2 regions of the Mesorhizobium sp. WSM4976 genome follow, and region 2 is predicted to be linked to the other one. Evidence: predicted binding sites of a transcription regulator. Region 2 holds the regulator's gene; the other holds the start of a gene.
The links. Region 2 encodes PhoB, which activates phosphate uptake and scavenging genes when phosphate is short. Its sites were predicted from a motif close to TGTCATNNANCTGTCAT; they were not measured.
Positions count from the first base shown of each region.

Region 1: a site for PhoB is predicted at 1,355-1,371, ahead of P9272_RS00520 (ceramide glucosyltransferase). Genes of this name have one in related genera too.

Region 1 covers NZ_JARTVT010000001.1:108,499-111,718, reverse strand. The annotation lists gene P9272_RS00525 (O-succinylhomoserine sulfhydrylase) at 1-17, shown strand, start outside; gene P9272_RS00520 (ceramide glucosyltransferase) at 51-1,196, opposite strand; gene apaG (Co2+/Mg2+ efflux protein ApaG) at 1,478-1,870, shown strand; gene P9272_RS00510 (Hsp33 family molecular chaperone) at 1,923-2,954, opposite strand; gene argF (ornithine carbamoyltransferase) at 3,078-3,220, opposite strand, start outside.
Region 2 covers NZ_JARTVT010000021.1:123,359-126,578, forward strand. The annotation lists gene P9272_RS24585 (ROK family protein) at 1-908, shown strand, start outside; gene phoB (phosphate regulon transcriptional regulator PhoB) at 1,209-1,898, opposite strand; gene phoU (phosphate signaling complex protein PhoU) at 1,916-2,623, opposite strand; gene pstB (phosphate ABC transporter ATP-binding protein PstB) at 2,644-3,220, opposite strand, start outside.

The sequences.
Region 1 (3,220 bases), on a different contig from region 2:
TGAAGGGGGCCAAATAGCCTGCAATACCGCCGAAGATCGACCAAGACCTTTCAGGCGATCTCCTCGAGCTCCGTCAGCTCGCGGGTGCGTATGGTCATCGCATTGCCACGCCATTCGACGGCACCGCCGAACCAGGCGCGCCCCCAGATGGCCGGCAGCATGACGTCGCGCACGATCATCGCGGTGACGCTGCGCGGCGGCAGGTACCAGCCCTTGGCCAAGGCCAGCAGGCATTCCGGCAGGTAGGCGATCGCCAGCACGCACAAAGCCGTGGTGGGAAGGCTGACGCCGGCGCTTGCCGCGGCAATCACCGCCAGCAGCAGCGGCATCGCGGCGCCGGTCAGGATCTCGGGCGCGAAGAACAGCGGGAATGTCACCCGCCGAAGCCGCGCCCAGCGCGTCTGACGTGACCATATCTCGGCGAGCGTACGCTGGCCGAGCGGCTGCTCGAAGGGGCATGCGACGAGATTGACGCGCAGGCCCAAGCTGTTGACCAGCTTGGTGGCGGCCGCGTCCTCGGCGATCTCGGCCGCCAAAGCCTGGATGCCCCCATTGGCGTCCAGCACCGGCTTGTTCCACAGCATGCTCTTGCCTTGGGCGAAGCCGAGGCCCAGCGCCTCGCCGGCATACTGCCAGCGCGCCTGCAGCGTGTTGAGGAAGGCGCATTCGACCTCGGCCCAAAAACCATCCGGACGCGAGCCAATCGGCGTCGAGCAGACGAGGCCCGTATCTGGCCGCCAGGCCGCCATCAGGTGCTGCACATAGTCCTTCGGCATCAACACGTTGGAATCGGCGAGGATCACCCAATCGTGCCGCGCTGCCTGCCAGCCCTTGACGCAGTTGTTGAGCTTGGGATTGGCGCTGATGCGGTCGTCGCCGATCAGGAGCCGCGCCGGAATCTTGGGGTGGCGCGCGATCGCCGCATCGATAAGCCTCACCACCGGGTCCTCGGGATGCGCCACGCAGAAGATCAGCTCATAGCGCGGCCAATCGAGCGAGAAGGCGCGCTGCAAGGTCTCTTCGGTGAACGGCTCGACACCGCGCGACGGCACGATGATCGAGACCGGCGGCCGCGCGACGGCGGGCGGCGCAATGACATACCGCCGCCTCAGCCGCGACGCGGCGAGCAGGATGCTAGCGAGATTGGGGAGAAGAAGGGCTGACGAAGCCAGGCCGGCTGCGATAGTCAGTTCCATCGAGATCTGGTCACTCTATCTCTTTGTTTTCACGCAATTCCAGACGGAAAACCGCTCACACTTTTCCTGGAATTGCTCTTGGCCGCATGCGGCCGTCTCATCAGTCGACAGAGCACCCCGAGTCGCCCGGCACGCTTTACGCACACCAACATTGTCATGTGTCACTTAAATGACATTGTTTTTCGGCACCTGCGCTTTGACGCTGACAGGCGGACTTCCGCTTTGCGTAATAACCGCGACGTGTGACAAATGTTTCCCTGCAGCGGCAACCGGAGTGGCCCATGTATCGCGCCGTGACGCGCAACATCGAAGTGCTGGTCAGGCCCTTCTATCTGGAGGACCGGTCCGATCCGTCCGAGAACCGCTATGTCTGGGGCTATCAGGTGACGATCGACAACCGCTCCGATGAATTCGTGCAGCTTTTGTCGCGCTATTGGCACATCACCGACGGCCAGGGCCGGGTCGAGGAGGTGCGCGGCGCAGGCGTCGTCGGCGACCAGCCTGAGCTCAATCCGGGCGACAGCTATCAATACACGTCAGGCTGCCCGCTCTCGACACCGTCAGGCATCATGGTCGGCCATTACACGATGCGCAACGGTCGAGGCGAGACGTTCGATATCGCCATTCCGGCATTTTCGCTCGACATGCCGGGGACAAGACGGACGGTGAATTGAAAAGCTCGAGTCCCTCGCCCCCGCAAAGCGGGGGAGAAGAACCAGACCTTTCTCACTCCGCCGCGAACTCGGCCGGGTCGAAGTCGTATTGCGTCGAGCAGAACTCGCAGGCGACATGGATGCCGCCCTCCTCGGTCGAGTCCTTGATCTCCTCAGCCGAGAAGCCCTGGAGGATGCCGTGGATCTTCTCGCGCGAGCAGGAGCACTGGTCGTCGACCGGCACACCACGGAAGACGCGCACGCCATGCTCGTGGAACAGCCGGTAGAGCAGCCGCTCGGTGCCCACTGTCGGGTCGATCAACTCCGTCGGCTCGATGGTGCCGAGCAGCGCCAGCAATTCCTGCCAGGAATTGTCGGCCGGGTGGTCCGTCAGCTCGCGGTCGTCGCCGTCGCCGCCCGAAATATCGGGAATGCGCATGCGCTCCGGCGCCTGAGGCAGGAACTGCGCCAGAATGCCGCCTGCCCGCCACTGCTCGCGTGCGCCGCCCGGGCCGGGCGTTATCAGCTTGGCGACCGACATCTTGATATCGGTCGGGATCTGCTCCGACTGGCGGAAATAGGTGCGCGCCGCATCCTCCAACGAGGTGCCGTCGAGCTGCACGATGCCCTGATAGCGCTGCGTGTGCGTGCCCTGGTCGATGGTCAAAGCCAGCACGCCGTTGCCGAGCAGCGCCTGCTGCGAGGTCTCACCGGCGGCGATCAGGGCCTGCAGCCGGTCGGCGTCGAAGCGCGCATAGGCGCGCAGCGCATTCGGCGTGGTGAAATCAGCCACCAGCATGTCGACCGGGCCGTCGGTGCGGGTCTGCAGGATGAACTTGCCTTCGAATTTCAACGAGGTGCCGAGCAGCACGGTGAGCACGCAGGCTTCCGCCAGCAGGCGGGCAACGGACTCGGGATAATTGTGGCGGCTTAGAATAGCGTCGAGCATCGGCCCGAGCTGCACGGTGCGGCCGCGCACATCGAGCGGCGCGACCTCGTAAGGCACGACGTGGTCGTCGCCGGCGAAGCCGAATTCACCGAGTTGGGGTTTATGCTCAGCCAAGGTCTGGGTTTCCAACATGACAAAACTCCGGGGCGCAGCCATGCAACCCGATGAGCCGCATGCGTCGAAGCGCGTTCAATTTACGTGATGGCCCGCAAATAGGCATCACATATCCCCCGATCAAGTTGACCCAGATCGGACCGGAAGCGGTCAGGTCCGCTCCTCTCAAGCGCCCAGGCACCAGGCCAGCACCGCCTTCTGAGCGTGCAGCCGGTTCTCGGCCTCGTCGAACACCACCGAATTTGGTCCGTCGATCACATCGTCGGTGACCTCTTCGCCGCGATGCGCCGGCAGGCAGTGCATGAACA
Region 2 (3,220 bases):
GGCGCCTGGACACGCTTGTCATGCCGCGCGACGAGCTGATCGGCGAGTGCCTGGCGATCGTCCGGCGCCGCCTGCAGGATCCCGACCTCGACGTGAGCAGTGTCGCCCGCATCGCAATGGGCATTCAAGGCATCACCGATTCCCACTCGCGCGCCATGCTGTGGTCGCCGATCACGCCACTGACCGACATTCCGTTCGCCGACATCCTGGAGAGGGAATTCGGCATCCCCGCCACCATGGAGAACGACTGCAACATGATGGCGGTGGCACTGCGATGGCGCGCTCCCGAGCGCTATCGCGACAATTTCATCGCCATCCTGCTCTCGCACGGCATCGGCATGGGCCTTGTGCTGAAGGGCGAATTGTTCACCGGCACGCATTCTTCCGGCGGCGAGTTCGGCCACATGATACATCGTCCGGGCGGCGCGCTTTGCCGCTGCGGGCGCCGCGGCTGCGTCGAGGCCTATGCCGGCAATTACGCGATCTGGCGCAGCGCCATGGGGATAAGCGAGGACGCCGCGCCAATCGACATCGGCGACGCCGACATGCGCGCGCTGGCTGCAAAGGCCCGGCAGGAGGACGGCCCCGAGCGGGAGGCTTATCGCCGGGCCGGCGAGGCGCTGGGCTTCGGTTTGGGCAGCCTGTTCGCCCTTATCGACCCTGCGCCTGTCGCTATGGTCGGCGTCAGCGCGGCCGCCTTCGACCTTATCGAGCCGGCGCTGAGGGAGGCGATCGCCCGGACCGCCGGCGGCCAGCACTCGAGCTCGATCTCCTTCGACACCGAGCCGAACGAGCTGCCGCTGATCCGCGAAGGCTGCGCCATGCGCGCGTTGACCTTCGTCGACCAGGAGATTTTCGCGCCGGGCGTCCAGGCGAGAACTGACGCGGCGGGGAAGAACGTGGCCTGAGCGCGTTTCCGATTCGCCGGAGATCAGCGAAGGCCTTTGAGCTTCGTCATTTCGGAGCGAAGCAGGAGCGAAGCTCCGTCGCGGAGACCCTGGAATCCGTGCCGTTACCTTGATCGTAGGGCGCAGCGGCGAAAAATCCGGACCGTCGCAACGCTTCGAGCCGCAGCATGGATCCGCGGGTCTGCGCCGAGTCGCTGCGCTCCTTGCTCCGCCCGTTGGTTGACGACGCACAAGCGTCTCGGCTACCCACCAGCGTGGATGCTGGAAGTGCCTGCCCCGTCACCACTTTGGCACCGTATCCTACTCCTCGCGGATGGCGTAACCCGCCCCGCGAATGGTGCGGATGACGTCCGGCATGCGGCCGTTGTTGACGGCCTTGCGCAGGCGGCCGACATGGACGTCCACCGTACGCTCGTCGATATAGATCGTCTCGCCCCAGACATTGTCGAGCAGTTGGCTGCGCGAGAACACGCGGCCGGGATGCCGCATCATGAATTCGAGCAGGCGGAACTCGGTCGGGCCGAGCCTGATCTCGCTCTTCTTGCGGTAGACGCGATGCGATTCGCGGTCGAGCACGATGTCGCCGACCTTGAGCACGCTGGACAGCACCTCAGGCTTGGCGCGGCGCAGCAGCGCCTTGACGCGCGCCATGAACTCCGGCGTCGAGAACGGCTTGACCAGATAGTCGTCGGCGCCGGTGGACAAACCTCGAACCCGATCGCTTTCTTCACCGCGCGCTGTCAGCATGATGATCGGCAGCCGCTCGGTTTCGGGCCGCATCCTGAGACGCCGGCAGAGCTCGATGCCTGAGACCGCCGGCACCATCCAGTCGAGCACGAGCAGGTCGGGAACGTTTTCCTGAAGGCGGATTTCGGCCTCGTCGCCGCGGGTCACCACTTCCACCTGGTAACCCTCGGATTCGAGATTGTAGCGGAGCAGCACCCCCAGCGGCTCCTCGTCCTCCACCACCATGATGCGTGGCGCGATCATCGGGGTAACCTTTTCCCTCAGGCGGCCGGCGCCGACATTGCCGTCTCGTCCTGCTTCGGACGGTTGGCGGGCAATTGCGTGCCGGTCAGCACATAATAGGCGTTCTCGGCGATGTTGGTCACATGGTCGCCGATGCGTTCGAGATTCTTGGCGCAGAATAGAAGATGCGTGCAAGGGGTGATGTTGCGCGGGTCTTCCATCATGTAGGTCAACAGCTCGCGGAACACCGAGGTGTATTTGACGTCGATGCGTTCGTCATCGTTGCGAAGCTTGGCCAGCGCCGCGGCATCGCCCACCGTATATTCCTGGATCACGCCCTGGACCTGGATCAGCACCAGCTGCGCCATGGAATCGATCGAATGCGTGAGGTCGCGCGGGGCGGTGCTGACGCCGACCGACCCGACGCGCTTGGCGATGTTCTTGGCGAGATCGCCGATGCGTTCGAGGTCGCCCGCCATGCGGATCGAGCCGACCACGTGGCGAAGATCGTCCGCCATCGGTTGGCGCTTGGCGATCAGCGTGATGGCGCGGTCGTCAAGCTCGCGCTGACGCGCATCCATGATGGCATCGTCGGAGACGACGCGCTGCGCCAGCGCATTGTCGCTTTCGAGCAGGGCCCTGGTCGAGCCGCCGACCATGGAGCCGGCGAGATCGCCCATGTCGGTGATGAGCCGGCTGATCTGCCTCAGATCCTCGTCGAAGGAGGCGACGGTATGTTCGGCCATGATTTTGTCCTCGTATGAACTCAGCCGAAGCGGCCGGTGATGTAGTCCTGGGTGCGCTTCTCGCGGGGCGAGGTGAAGATCTTCTCGGTCCGGTCGAATTCCACCAGCTCGCCCAGATACATGAACGCCGTCTGCCGTGACACGCGCGCCGCCTGCTGCATGTTGTGGGTGACGATGACGATCGTGTAGTCGGCCTGCAATTCGTCGATCAGTTCCTCGATCTTGGCGGTCGAGAGCGGATCGAGCGCCGAAGCCGGTTCGTCGAGCAGGATGACCTCCGGCTTCACCGCCACGGTGCGGGCGATGCAAAGGCGCTGCTGCTGGCCGCCGGAGAGGCTCTGGCCGCTGGCGTTGAGCTTGTCCTTGACCTCGTTCCACAGCGCCGCGCGCTTCAGCGCCGACTCGACGCGGCTGTCCATCTCGGCCTTGCTGATCTTCTCATAGAGCCTGACGCCGAAGGCGATGTTCTCGTAGATCGACATCGGGAACGGCGTCGGCTTCTGGAACACCATGCCGATCTTGGTCCTGAGCAGGTTGAGGTCCTGCGAGCGGTCGAGGATGTTCTTGCCGTCAAGCAGCACCTGACCCTCGGCGCTC